One region of the Endozoicomonas montiporae CL-33 genome, then DNA from elsewhere that is predicted to be linked to it. Evidence: predicted binding sites of a transcription regulator. Region 1 holds the regulator's gene; the other holds the start of a gene.
The links. The regulator sigma-54, encoded in region 1, starts transcription at its own class of promoters, with help from an activator protein. The targets are predictions, from matches to a motif close to TGGCACNNNNNTTGCTNT.

Region 1 (7,509 bases):
ACTACAAGGTTCTGGATGAACAGATCCACCTGATCCGACAGGCACAACTGGTCCAGAAAGGCGATTCGTTCAAAGGTGAACGCATCGACTATGACCTGAAGCAGCAAAAAGTGAATGCCAAAGGTCTGGAAAACAAGAAGGGTGAAGGGCGGGTACAAATGGTCATTCAGCCCCGATCCGAGCAACAGGAAAAGAAATAACCTGATGGTTACGCTAAAGGCTGGGCACCTCAGTAAAAGTTACAAAGGCCGACAGGTTGTCAGAGATGTCTCTCTGGAAGTTAACAGCGGTCAGATCGTCGGCCTGCTGGGTCCTAACGGTGCAGGCAAAACAACCTGCTTCTACATGATTGTCGGACTGGTGAAAGCCGACGGTGGCAAAGTCAGCATCAACGACGATGATCTGACTTATCTGCCGATGCATGGCCGGGCAAGAGCCGGTGTGGGGTATCTGCCACAGGAAGCCTCCATATTCCGCAAACTGTCTGTGACCGATAATATTCTCGCCATCCTGCAGACCCGTAAAGATCTGAACAAACAGCAGCGCATCGACAAAATGGAGTCGCTGCTGGACGAGTTCAACATTGGTCATATTCGCGACAGTGCTGGCATGAGCCTTTCCGGTGGAGAACGTCGAAGGGTAGAAATTGCCCGCGCTCTGGCAACAGACCCTGATTTTGTGTTGCTGGACGAGCCCTTTGCCGGTGTTGACCCGATATCGGTCGGAGACATAAAAGCCATCGTCAGGCAGCTGCAGAGCCGGGGCATTGGTGTACTGATTACAGACCATAATGTTCGCGAAACACTGGATATTTGTGAAAAAGCCTACATCGTCAGCGAAGGCGGTATTATCGCTGAGGGCGACAGCCAGACCGTTTTAAGCAACCAGAAGGTTCGTGACGTCTATCTGGGTCACCAGTTTAGTTTGTAACCAGTCACATTTTGGGAAGAGGCCACCTCTTCCCCCGCCTGAGACTTGCCGTTTTTGCTTTTCACACCTGATATTCTGTGATTATAATCCGGTGACACGGAACGCAACTCAAAACGACAATGTGCATAAGTCAGTCGGTGGAGCTTATCCTTGGGAGCCTGTCGGGCAAACCCCTTTCCACCCGGCATAAAAAATGCTCAACGTTTGAAGTAAACAGCCATAAGCTGAGAATACCGCCCTATCTTAGCTATGAGAAGTCGCCATGAAAGTGGTTCATCATGCATCAGCGGTGTTTTTTTAAAGTAAAGGTACACGGTTGCCCTATGAAGCCCTCTCTACAGCTTAAAATGGGTCAGCAGTTGACGATGACACCGCAACTGCAGCAAGCCATTCGCCTGTTACAGCTTTCAACTCTGGATCTGCAACAGGAAATCCAGGAAGTACTGGAATCCAACCCGATGCTGGAAAGCGAAGAGGCCATTCTGGATCAGGAACGCCGTGACCAGGAAGCCAGCAACGCCAACGAAGGTGAACAGCTGGTTGACCTTAACGCCCAGGAGCCACCATCCCCTTCCGAGTCTCAGGAGCCGGAATGGTCCGAAAGCATTCCGAACGATTTGCCCGTAGATTCCGGTTGGGAAGAAGTCTACTCCAGCATGCCGGCCAGCAGTGATGATGAATTTGACCCGCTGACCCGCTCGCGCACCACCGAATCTCTGCAGGAATACCTGCAATGGCAGCTAAACCTGACACCCACCACTGATACCGACCGCCTGCTGGGAGAAACACTGATCGAAGCGATCAACCCCGATGGCTATCTCACAAACTCGCTGGAAGATATTTTCCAGAGCCTGACTTTAAATCCGGCATTAGCTGAGCTTGATTTTGATGAACTCAAAGTCATGCAGCGACGCATTCAGCAATTTGATCCCGTTGGTTGCGGTAGTGAAAACCTGAAAGAGTGTCTGTCCGTTCAACTGGCACAACTGCCTTCCCAAACACCCTTTATTCACGAAGCCCAAAAGCTTATTGACCACTATCTGGAAGCCCTTGGCAGTCGGGATTACAGCCAGATAATGCGTCGCACGCGGATGAAGGAGCACCAGCTCAAGGAAGCCCTCAGCCTGATTCAGAGCCTCAACCCCAAGCCGGGCTCCGAAGTAGACCAGAGCGAACCGGAATACATCACTCCGGATATTTCCGTTCGCAAAGTCAAAGAGCGCTGGGTCGTTGAGCTGAATTCAGAGTCACTGCCACGTCTGCGCATCAACAACAGTTATGCGTCACTGGTTCAGCGGGCCAACAGCAGCCGGGACAACCAGTTCATGAAGAACCAGCTGCAGGAAGCGCGCTGGTTTCTGAAAAACCTGCAAAGCCGCAACGACACGCTGCTCAAAGTAGCGACCAAAATCGTCAATTTTCAGCAAGACTTTCTGGAACAGGGCGACGAGGCCATGAAACCTCTGGTTCTGGCCGATATTGCGGAAGCAGTGGAGATGCATGAATCCACCATATCCAGGGTAACAACCCAGAAGTACATGCATACCCCTCGCGGTGTTTATGAACTGAAGTATTTCTTCTCCAGCCATGTCAGCACCGACAGCGGCGGAGAGTGTTCCTCAACAGCCATCAGGGCACTGATCAAAAAACTGGTTCAGGATGAAAATCCGGGGAAGCCGCTCAGCGATAACAAAATTGCCGGTCTTCTCGGGGAACAGGGCATAAAGGTTGCACGACGAACCATTGCCAAGTATCGGGAATCCATGCACATCCCGCCTTCAAATGAACGCAAGTGCCTAGTGTAAACAATGCCAGATATTTCTCACCGTTTTATCAGGACGCAAACCCTCAAGCCTCTGAGCTTAAGGCAAAAATCCTGTATTTTTTTGCTTCAGAGCAGCAACAATGTCGTGAACGGTGATAGAATCTAAACAGACCAGTTCGAGAATCCCGGGAACTGGCCACTGTCTCCAAACGGGATCAGCAGGAGAGCGTTACATGCAAGTCAACATCAGTGGACATCATGTAGAGGTGACTCAAGCTCTGAAAGACTACGTCACTAAAAAACTCGACCGCCTGGCAGCTCACTTCGATAATATCACCAATGTACAGGTCACCCTGAGCGTAGAAAAACTACTGCATAAGGCCGAAGCCGTCCTGCACATACGTGGAGCTGACATCAATGCGACCGCTGAATCCGATGACATGTACGCGGCTATTGACGATTTGTCAGACAAAGTCGACCGACAGCTGGTAAAACACAAGGAAAAGACGCTCGATCGTATGCAGGGAGCCCGAGGCTGAATCCAGCACCGACTGAAAGCTCAGGCTTTCAGTCGGCCTCTGTCAGCAGAAGGCTCTTTTTACGTACTCGCACTCTGTGAGTCTCCCAATCGTTGTATGATTATTCAAAACATTCTAACCCCCGAGCGCACGCTTCATGGTGTGCAAGGGATCAGCAAAAAGAAAATCCTGGAAATCATTGCGGAACAGATCAGTGAACATGTTCCCGCTATCAATGCCAAGGACCTGTTCAACAACCTCATCAACAGAGAACGGCTGGGCACCACCGGGCTCGGCAATGGCATTGCACTGCCACACTGTCGATCCAAAGCCTGTCCTGAGCCGACTGGTCTTTTCATTCGCCTCTCGGAACCCGTCGATTTTGACGCCGTGGATCGCGAACCCGTTGATCTTATCTTTGCACTGATTGTCCCTGAAGAAAGTACTCAGGAGCATCTGGACATTCTAAAAGCTCTGGCCGAGCGATTCACTGATGATTATCTGATCAGTCAGGTCCGATCCGCAAACTCTTCAGAAAGCCTGTACCAAATACTGACAGCACCTGCCTGAAGCATCTCAGGCAGTACCTCGCTACCAAGCCCGGTGAGTTATAACCTTCGGCAAATGACTGGGGGTTACCTATCCTTGAAATAAAGAAACAGGTTTTAATCTCATTGAGTTACTCTATTATTCAATGAATAAAGCCTGTCATTCGATACATAAAGCTCCGCATATGGGAACCACATGAAACTCGTCATCATCAGCGGCCGCTCAGGTTCAGGAAAAAGTGCCGCACTGCATGCTCTTGAAGACCAAGGGTACTACTGCATAGACAACCTGCCAGCAGCGATGCTGAGCCAGTTACCAGAACAGCTCAGCGTAGGCTCCAATGAGCCTCCCAAGGTAGCGGTCAGTATTGATGTTCGTAATGTGCCCGGGGCACTTGAGCAATTCCCAAAGTTCCTGAAAAAACTGAAAGATCAGGGCATCGACTGTGAGGTGCTGTTTCTCGACGCCGATAGCGACTGTCTGATGAAACGATATAGCTCAACCCGAAGAAAACACCCGCTGAGCAACAAAAACGTATCCTTATCGGAAGCCATTGAACTTGAAAACAGGCTGTTGGCGCCGGTTGCCTCAGAAGCCAGTATTCGTATCGACACCTCACCAATGTCCGTTCATGATGTCCATGAGCAGGTCAAAAGCAGAGTCGTTGGTTCCAGCACCAAAAGCATGACTCTGATGATTCAGTCTTTTGGCTTCAAAAATGGTGTACCGATTGATGCAGATTTTGTGTTTGATGTTCGCTGCCTGCCAAACCCATACTGGGATGAATCTATTCGAAAATTCACTGGACTGGAAAAGCCAGTACAAAAATTTCTGGGGTCGGAGCCATTTGTGAAAGAGATGCTTGAGGATTTGAAACAGTTCGTAGACAAGTGGCTGCCACGATTTGAATCCGGACAGCGCAGCTACATGACCATCGCCATTGGCTGCACCGGCGGCCAGCACCGTTCCGTCTATATTAGTGATCAGCTGGGTGTCTGGTTTAGCCAACGATTCGACCGGGTTCAGGTTCGACATAGAGAGTTATCCAAATAATGATTCAAACGCAAGCCACCATCATTAACAAACTGGGTCTGCATGCACGGGCTGCGTCCAAGTTTGTCTCAACCACCTCCAATTTTACCAGTCAGGTCAAAGTGGGCCTGAATGGTCGCGAGGTCGATGGAAAAAGCATTATGGCAATTATGATGCTGGCTGCAGGTCAGGGAACCGTTCTCGACCTGACCTTTGACGGGGAAGACGAACAAGCTGCAGCTGAAGCTCTGAATAGCCTCATCAATGACTATTTTGGAGAAGGCGAATAGCACTCATTCTCGCACCCTCCGGACACAGGCGCTTCACTTCGTGACCGGAGCTTTCTAATCCTGCTATTCCTCCAAAAGCTCCTTATTCCAATAGGCACAACATTCACTGCACTTTACCCTGAACCATTGAGCGCTTCTGAATAAACACTACCTGTTTTAAAGTTGAGGCGTTATCCTGACGAATGACTATTAAGAAGCCGTCTTAAAAGTCTGCGCGTAGCGAGGATCAAGTGAAACGGAGGATAAAAAGACAATTTTGCGAGGCGAATAGCCAGCTATTTAACAAGCAAAATTGTCTTTTTAGACCCGTTTAACGCAGACCGCAGTAGCAGCATGACTTTTAAGACGGCTTCTAAGAGATAAGCAATCTGAACAAACAGCAGGAATGGGTAAAATAGCTTTGTTAAACATCCACTATAATCAATGACAGACCAGAATTGACGTGGTCTGTAGTACTAAAAGCTGCTACTTTCCCCTACCTGTAAACGCATAGGGGCTTTTCAACTGAGAACCAGCTTTTCTTACACAAGCAAGCCCCAAAGCCATTTAAACATTATGCATACTTCCTAAATAAACAACATCAGGCGTGCAATATGGTTCAGCAACTGCAACTGAGTATCGGTGATAAGGAGCTCAAAGAGCTTAATGATGCACTGGAACACGGTGTTTCGCCGGAACTCAGGCGCATGCTGAACAGTCTGCCCGCTGCCGATGTCGCCCACTTACTGGAATCATCTCCCCCCAAGCTTCGCAGCCTGCTCTGGCGTCTGATCGATCAGGAACAGGAAGGTGATGTACTGCAGGAACTCGGCGATGAAGTCAGGCAGTTCTTTCTGGATCGAATGAACATTGCCGAACTGAAAGCCATTACCGAAGGTCAGGACGTTGATGACGTTGCCGACCTTCTGCAGCAGTTGCCGGGAACGATCACCCGTCGCGTGCTTGATTCAATGGACAGCCAGGACAGGCACCGGGTTGAAGCGGTTCTGTCTTATCCAGAAGACACCGCTGGCGGGCTCATGAACACCGATACCATCACCGTACGTGCCAGCAATACGGTAGATGTGGTTCTGCGCTACCTGCGTCGCCACGATAAAATTCCGGAAATGACCGACAGCCTGTTGGTCGTCAATCGCCGGGATGAATACATTGGCTCTTTACCACTAACGACTCTTCTGACCACGGCCCCTTCTGCCTCGGTTTATGAGGTGATGCAAACCGATATCACCCCCATACCGGCCGATACCGAAGACACTCAGGTTGCCCAGATTTTTGAAAGACAGGATCTTGTTTCTGCGCCCGTGATTGATAACAAAGGCAAACTGCTGGGACGCATCACCATTGATGATGTTGTAGACGTTATTCGTGAAGAAGCCGAGCACTCCATGATGAGCATGGCAGGTCTTGATGACGACGAAGATACTTTTGCCCCTGTTTTCAAAACAGCCAGAAGACGCGCTATCTGGCTGGGCATCAACCTGATCACCGCCTTTATCGCCGCTTCCGTGATTGGCATGTTCCAGACCACCATTGATAAAGTGGTCGCCCTGGCGGTTCTGATGCCAATTGTTGCCGGTATGGGAGGCAATGCCGGAGGGCAGGCTCTGACACTGGTTATTCGGGGGATGGCGCTCGGACAGATCAGCAGCACCAACCTGCGCTGGCTGTTAAGTCGTGAACTGGCTGTCGGTTTTATGAACGGATTGTTATGGGCTGCTCTGGTGGCACTGATTGCCTACCTTTGGTTTAACGACCCTATTATTTCTCTGGTGATTGGCTGCGCCATGGTGATCAATTTAACCGCCGCCGTGATAGTGGGAGCCAGTCTTCCGGTCATTTTGAAATCGATGAACATTGACCCGTCGCTGGCAGGTACGATTATCCTGACCACCATCTCTGATGTGCTGGGCTTCTTCTCGTTTCTCGGACTGGCGACGCTCTTTTACGCATAAAAATATCAGACTATTGATCTCTCTTTGAAACAGAGCAGTCTGAACAACTGCCCGGATAACGTCCTTCCGACTTAAGCCTGAGAATCGTCAGCCCGTCATAACTCCAGCGCAAAACGGGCTTAATCACCGGCAAAGCCATCAGCTTTCCCAACCAACGCCAGCGCGGTAATTGTTCTAACAGCAGAGCATAACTGTCGATACTGACGAACGTATTGCCATCGCTGGTTTGCGTATGCAACTGCAACATAGCCTGTCGGGGATCTATCCCCCGCTCGTTCAATGCCTGTTCCTGACCAGTGATATCAAACCACTCCACCTCACAGGAAAAAGACGCATTGCGCCAGCGACTGACTTCCCGAACACATAAAGGACAGGCACCATCAAAATAAACCGTGATTTTCATTGAACAGTGCCTCCTTAAACTATCAGTTCCTTGAAGCGATCAACATCCAGAAGCTCTCAACCTCCAGAAA
Region 2 (7,509 bases), 2.7 Mb from region 1:
TAGCCCCGGGCAAGGCTGTTCAGTTTCAGTACCATAATAAGGCGAACAAGCTTTTCGTCCAGTAGTTCGCCGGTACCTGCTGCATGAGATAAGACCAGTCGGTTCTGGAGTATTTCGAGTTGGTCGTGTGGGATACGGGTATTGGCTAATAAACCAAAACCGGTATTGATGCCATAAACCGTTTCATTGCTGGCAATGACATCTGCCACTACTTGAACACTGTTGTTTATAGCCTGATGGCAGTCGGGAGGCAGTTTTATTGTGACGGGTTGTTCATAAACCGTGCGGAGGGTTTCAATGCTTAGCGTACCGGGAGTCAGGGTGATCGACTGCGGCAAATTACTGATCCTCCAGCATGGGCAGGTCAAGGTGAGACTGACGGGCGCAATCTATCGCCTCCTGATAACCGGCATCTGCATGACGCATGACACCTGTCGCAGGATCATTGTTCAGAACCCGGGCAATACGACGGTCAGCCGCTTCGGTTCCATCGCAAACAATGACAACCCCCGCATGCTGACTAAAGCCCATACCAACACCTCCGCCGTGGTGCAGACTAACCCAGGTAGCGCCTCCGGCGGTATTGAGCAGGGCGTTGAGTAGCGGCCAGTCTGAAACCGCATCAGAACCGTCCAGCATGGATTCTGTTTCACGATTAGGTGAAGCAACCGAGCCGGAATCCAGATGGTCCCTGCCAATCACAACGGGTGCCGACAGCTCGCCGGATCTGACCATGGCATTAAAGGCAAGTCCCAGGCGTGCTCTGTCGGAAAGTCCCGCCCAACAGATTCTGGCCGGCAGTCCCTGAAAATGGATTTTCTTTTTTGCCATATCCAGCCAGTGGTGCAGATGCTGGTCGTCAGGTATTAATTCTTTGACTTTGGCATCGGTTTTATAAATATCTTCAGGGTCACCACTGAGTGCTACCCAGCGAAAAGGGCCTTTTCCAACGCAGAATAATGGTCGTATATAGGCAGGCACAAAACCGGGAAAGTCGAAGGCGTTTTTAACGCCGTCTTCCAGAGCAACCTGACGGATATTGTTGCCGTAATCAACGACCACCGACCCTCGCTTCTGGAAAGTCAGCATAGCCTGGACGTGTGTAGATATTGATGACGTGACTGCAGTCAGCAGACGTTCGGGGTCATTCAGCCTTGCCTGACCGGCTTCTTTCAGGTTCCAGCCGGAGGGCAGATAGCCATTTAATGGGTCGTGGGCGCTGGTCTGATCGGTGACCACGTCGGGCAGGATTTGTCTGGACAGCAGTTCTGGCAGAATATCAGCGGCATTGCCCAGCAGGCCGACAGAAAGAGGCTCATTTTGTTTGCAAGCCTCAAGAATCCAACTAAGTGCTTCATCGAGGTTGCTGGTTTTCCAATCCAGATAACCGGTCTCCAGTCGTTTATCAATCCGGCTTTCATTACACTCAATGGCCAGCATGGAAAACCCTGCCATGGTGGCCGCCAGAGGTTGTGCACCGCCCATTCCTCCCAGACCTGCTGTCAGAATCCATTTTCCAGCTGCGTTGCTTGCAAAGTGCTGGTCAGCAATGGCTGCAAAGGTTTCATACGTTCCCTGGACAATGCCTTGAGAGCCTATATAAATCCACGAGCCTGCCGTCATTTGCCCGTACATCATCAAACCCAGCTGGTCTAGCTGGTTAAAGTGTTGCCAGTTGGCCCAGTGAGGCACCAGATTAGAGTTGGCAATGAGTATTCTGGGCGCATCAGTATGCGTGGGAAAGACGCCAACGGGTTTGCCGGACTGTACCAGAAGAGTTTCGTCATCGTTTAGTCGCTTGAGAACTTCAACAATTTTGTCAAAGCATTGCCAGTTTCTGGCTGCCCGGCCTATCCCGCCATAGACGACCAGTTCGTCAGGTTTTTCTGCCACTGCCGGATCAAGGTTATTCATCAGCATTCGTAACGGGGCTTCAGTCAGCCAGCTTTTGGCAGTCAGTTGTGAACCGGTGGGAGCAGAGATGGATCGTAGCGATTCGTTTAACGATTTGTTTTTAGTGGTCATTGAGTCATCGGTTCCTGAAGCGTCAGTAAGTGAATCAGGCGAGCAGCCAGTCTGGCGGTTCGATGGTCGATATCATAGGTCGGGTTGAATTCGGCGATGTCGATCAGGCGCAGTTTTTCAGATTCCCGAATCTGTTCCAGTAGCGGCTCTGCAACGTCCAAAGGTACGCCTCTGCTGGCTGGCGCACTGACCCCGGGGGCCAGTGCAGCCGGAAAAGCATCCAGATCGATGGTGAGATAAACATGACTGACGTTATCAATGAAGTTTGACAGTTGTGACGTGAGATCAGCCAGTCGGTCAATGGTCATATCCCGATCGTATTGGAAATGGACGCCCAGTTCTCTGGCGCTTTCAAACAACATACGGGTGTTGCTGTTCTGGCTGACACCCAGGCACAGATAGTGAAAAGGCAGGCTGTGTTGTCTGGAATATTCGGCGATTTGCCAGAACGGAGTGCCTGAGCTGTTGCCTGTCTCGTCGGGTTGCCGTAAATCAAAGTGCGCATCAAAATTGATAATACCAACACTCGGTAACTGTGTAGTGTTCAGGTGTTGGATAAGGCCCTGATAACTGCCTCAGGCTATTTCATGACCACCGCCAAGGCCAATAGGTAATTGCTGGTTATTCAGTAATGTAGTGATGTGTTGGGCGTAAGCTTGTTGTGCAGCTTCCAGTTGCTCATTGCGGCAAACTATAGTGTTGCTGTCGTACACAGGGGCTTGGCGATTCCATGGCTGACTGGCGAGCGCTTTACGAAGGATATCCGGCCCTTTGGCTGCACCGGGACGCCCATGGTTCCGGCGAACCCCTTCATCGGATGCGAAGCCTGCCAGTGTGACACCGGGTAAGGATGTAGATTCTGAATAAGGTGTTACATTCTGGTGCCAGCGTTCTGCCCACTCAGGAACGGCTTCCTGATCCGTCCTTCCCTGCCAGAGTGTCATGTCAGGGGCTGTTTCCAGATAATTATCAGTCGTCTGCTGAAGGCTGTCTGGCTCAGCGCTCATAAACGATTTCTCCGCCTATGATTCGCTGTAATAGTGGTGACTGGCCCAGTTCATAAGGCAATTCATTAGGGTGCATGGTATCCCATAAACACAGGTCGGCTATTTTGCCGACTTCAATGGTTCCAATGTCTTCGATCATGCCCAATGCCTTTGCCGCTTCTCTGGTCGCTCCGGCGACAGCTTCGGCTGCACTGAGTTGAAACAGAATGCAACTCATGTTCATCATCAGGCGAATGGAAGCCATGGGCGAACTGCCCGGGTTAACATCGCTGGCGACTGCCATAGGTACTTTGAAGCGACGTAACAGCTCAATGGGCGGCTTTTTATTTCCCCTGAGGTAATAGAATGCTCCGGGCAATAGTACGGCGACAGTGCCGGACTCGGCCATGTTAATGGCACCTGCTTCATCCAGATATTCCAGATGATCGCATGACAGTGCGCCAAGGGAGGCCGCAAGAGAACTGGAACGTGTCAGCGACAGTTGCTCGGTATGACCTTTTATTGGCAGGTTGTGAGCCAATGCCGCCCGAAACACCCGTTCGCTCTGTTCCAGATCAAAACCAATGGTTTCGCTGAACACATCAACGGCGTCCGCCAACCCCTGTTCTGCGACAGCGGGAATGATTTCTTTGCACACCAGATCAATGTAGTCATTGGGTCTTCCTGCGAACTCAGGGGGAAGGGCATGGGCAGCCAGCAGGGTTGTTTTGACCCTGACGGGCACTCGTTTGCCGAGCTCCCGGGCCACTTCCAGCATTTTTATTTCATCAGGAAGGTTGAGTCCATAGCCGGACTTGATTTCGATGGTGGTCACACCTTCGCTGACCAGTGCCTGAAGTCTTGGGAGAGAAGATTTTATCAGTTGTTCTTTAGAGCGAACCCGTGTAGCCCTGACGGTGGACAATATACCGCCTCCCTGTCGGGCAATTTCCTGATAGGATTTGCCCTGTTGTCGCTGTTCAAACTCGTTAGCCCGGTTGCCGGCGAATACCAAATGGGTATGGCAGTCGATCAGTCCGGGAGTCAGCCAGCCATTGTGCCCGTCAATGACGTCGAATGGCAGGGACGTAGCGGTAACAGACGACATTGGCTGAATGCAGGCAATGCGCCCGTCCAGAATACCAAGGGCGCACATTGTATGAATACCGTAGGCGTCCGGAAGGGATGGATCAAACGTGGCAAGGTTGACGTTAATCCATACCCGGTTACAGTCTTTCAGGCTGATGGCCTGGGAATTGGGCATAAGACTCTGATGCTCAGGCATAAAGTGAATCCGTTAGCAGTACCGGTTGGTATTCGGTCGCTGCAGTCGCGTTTCTTAACCCTGTCTTAAAAGATATAAAGAGTTTCACACCAGCTGACAAGTACTACTTTGGCGCTGGACAATAAGGATAGCTCTTTCGTAGTGAAACACTGGAATAAAAGCGAGTGCTCAATTGTGTGGTTGCTGACTCGGGATAGAGGCAAAATGGCAGGTTATTTTGAGAGGTTGTGGTCGAAAGTAATGAACTAATACTGTCTTTTAATTCATATAGTTATTAAAAACTTAATAAATATGACGAAACACTGAGAAGTGGGCTAATGTTTTATAGATAAGCAGTCGTTCTGATCACACAAAATGGTAACGACTATGACTGATGATTCTCTCATCCTGTTAACGTTTCTGGTTTATTTCGGGCTTATGCTGCTAGTTGGTTTGTATGCGTGGCGCCGAACCCTGAGTTCTTCCGATTATTTTCTTGGTGGACGGTCTCTTGGCCCCTGGTCTGCAGCGCTCAGTGCCGGTGCATCTGATATGAGTGGCTGGTTATTGCTGGGTCTGCCCGGTTATGCCTTTGCAGCCGGTCTTGAAGCTTTCTGGCTGGCGGCCGGTCTGCTGGCAGGCACCTGGTTGAACTGGCTGATTGTGTCGAGGCGTCTGCGCACCTACAGTGCCCTTGCTGATGATTCATTAACCCTGCCTGAATTTCTTGCCAATCGCTTTGAAGATAAAAAAGGGCTTCTACAGCCCGTTTCGGCCATGTTTATTTTGATCTTCTTCCTTTTTTATACCAGCTCGGGTCTGGTCGCCGGTGGCAAGTTATTCGAATCGGTCTTTGGTATTGATTACCACTGGGCTGTGGTGATTGGTATGGTCAGCGTCATTTCCTACACACTGTTTGGTGGTTTTCTGGCTGTGTGCTGGACTGATTTGATTCAGGGATTGCTGATGTCTGCTGCTTTGCTGGTTGTGCCGGTGGCTGCACTGGAAGCCAGCGGCGGTTCAGAAACGGTTTTTCAGGAATTGCACCGCATTAATCCCGAGCTGTTAAATATGTTGACGACCGTTGAAGGGGAAGCCTTGTCATTAATCATGTTGTTGTCTTTGTTAGGCTGGGGGTTGGGGTATTTTGGTCAGCCCCATATCATGGCTCGCTTTAAGGCGGTCAAGTCCGAAGGGCAATTGGTTCTGGCTCGCAGAATTGCGGTGAGCTGGACTGGCATTTGTATGCTCAGTGCTCTGCTGGTCGGTTTGGCCGGCGCTGTGTATACCGATCGGGTTGGACTTCGCCTGGATGACCCGGAAGCCATTTTTATGTTGATGGTGAATACACTGTTCCATCCGGTGATTGCCGGTATCTTGCTGGCCGCTATTCTGGCGGCGATTATGAGTACGGCTGATTCGCAGCTTCTGGTGTGCTCAACAGCATTTGCTGAAGACTTTTATCAGGATATTTTCCGGCGCCACGCCCCGCAGGAAGAAGTGTTGCTGGTAGGGCGGATCGCCGTTGTGGGGATTGCCATCATCGCAACCTGGCTGGCATTAAATCCTGAACGTTCTGTACTGGGCATGGTGTCCTATGCCTGGGCGGGCTTTGGTGCAGCCTTTGGTCCGGTTCTGGTGCTTTCGTTGTATTGGCGACGGATGAATGCCATGGGGGCAATGGCCGGTATTGTTGCCGGAGGACTGACCGTTGTCTGGTGGAAACAGCAGCAGGGCGGCTGGTACGACCTGTATGAAATCATTCCGGGCGTCATTGCTGCCACCCTCGCTGTGCTGGTGTTCAGCTATCTAGGCAGAAAACCTTCAGACACCATGGAAAAGCTGTTTGATAAAGTCAGTGGCAGGGTTGAACAACTTTCACATTATGATGATGAAGAACCTTCCGTGTCTTGAAAGACGGCAGGGAGGCTGACCGGCAGGTAATAATTTAGTGCCTTTCAGCGTCAGTCTGCCCTTTTTTTGTGCATCGCTTCCGATGCACAGCATCTTCTTCCTTCACCTTTCTTATTTAAAACCCTTTTAAAGCTTCTCGAAAAAAATTGGCACAGGCCTTGCTTGTTTACTGTAAACAAAAAGATGTGGGAAACCTGGGTAATGGGTATTAAGAAAACGCTGGTGGTTGTCGGCAATGGTATGGTCGGTCATCGCTTTCTCGAACAACTGGTTGAAGCCGGTGGCCTGAACCAGTTTGACGTGCTGGTGTTTGGTGAAGAGCCCAGGCCAGCTTACGACAGGGTACATTTATCCGAGTACTTTTCCGGTCGGTCAGCTGAAGAGTTGTCTGTGGTGCCGGAAGGGTTCTATCAACAACCCGGACTGACACTGGTTTTGAATGACCGGGTTGAAGTGATTGATCGAACGGCTGGCAAGGTGATTACCAGTGGTGGTCTCGAACAGTCCTATGATCATCTGGTTCTGGCAACGGGTTCTTATCCTTTTGTGCCCCCTGTCACCGGCAATGACCGGCCTAACTGCTTTGTTTATCGAACCATTGAAGATCTTGAAGCGATCCAGTCGGCGGCAGCTTCCTGCAAAACCGGTGTCGTGGTAGGAGGTGGCCTGCTGGGACTGGAAGCTGCCAAAGCATTAAAAGACCTTGGTCTTGATACACACGTTGTTGAATTTGCTCCCAGACTGATGGCGGTTCAGGTTGATGAAGGTGGTGGGGCCATGCTTCAGCACAAGATTGAAACTCTGGGAGTGACTGTCCACACCGGTAAAAACACTCAGCAGATTACTGCGGGTGAACAGTCAGTCCATCAGATGCAGTTTGCCGATGGTGAATCCCTTGAAACCGATATGATTCTGTTTTCTGCGGGTATTCGGCCGAGAGATGAGCTGGCCCGTCAGTGTGATCTTGCTTTGGGTGAAAGGGGAGGCATTGTTATTGACAACGAATGCCGTACATCCGATCAGACTATTTTCGCCATTGGTGAGTGTGCACTCTGGGAAAATCGCATTTTTGGTTTGGTTGCACCGGGCTATCAGATGGGGCAGGTGGTGGTAGATCAGCTGTTGAATACCGGTGAGTCTCTGTTTAAAGGGGCTGATATGAGCACCAAACTGAAGTTGATGGGGGTTGATGTTGCCAGTATTGGTGATGCTCATGCCCGAACTCAGGGTGCACTGAGTTATCAGTTTATTGATGAAGAAAAAGAAGTTTATAAAAAGCTGGTGGTTTCAGGTAATAAGAAGAAGGTGCTGGGCGCTGTA

Region 2: a site for sigma-54 is predicted at 6,337-6,354, ahead of nirB (nitrite reductase large subunit NirB). Genes of this name have one in related genera too.

What each region holds. Positions count from the first base shown of each region.
Region 1 is NZ_CP013251.1:4,569,315-4,576,823, forward strand. Features, by position in the region: gene lptA (lipopolysaccharide transport periplasmic protein LptA) at 1-200, shown strand, start outside; gene lptB (LPS export ABC transporter ATP-binding protein) at 205-930, shown strand; gene EZMO1_RS20970 (RNA polymerase factor sigma-54) at 1,254-2,735, shown strand; gene hpf (ribosome hibernation-promoting factor, HPF/YfiA family) at 2,929-3,234, shown strand; gene ptsN (PTS IIA-like nitrogen regulatory protein PtsN) at 3,331-3,783, shown strand; gene rapZ (RNase adapter RapZ) at 3,958-4,815, shown strand; gene EZMO1_RS20990 (HPr family phosphocarrier protein) at 4,815-5,084, shown strand; gene mgtE (magnesium transporter) at 5,678-7,036, shown strand; gene EZMO1_RS21000 (thiol-disulfide oxidoreductase DCC family protein) at 7,047-7,439, opposite strand.
Region 2 is NZ_CP013251.1:1,825,444-1,832,952, forward strand. Features, by position in the region: gene hutH (histidine ammonia-lyase) at 1-347, opposite strand, end outside; gene hutU (urocanate hydratase) at 340-2,025, opposite strand; partial or broken gene hutG (formimidoylglutamase) at 2,022-3,032, opposite strand; gene hutI (imidazolonepropionase) at 3,022-4,296, opposite strand; gene putP (sodium/proline symporter PutP) at 4,663-6,189, shown strand; gene nirB (nitrite reductase large subunit NirB) at 6,391-7,509, shown strand, end outside.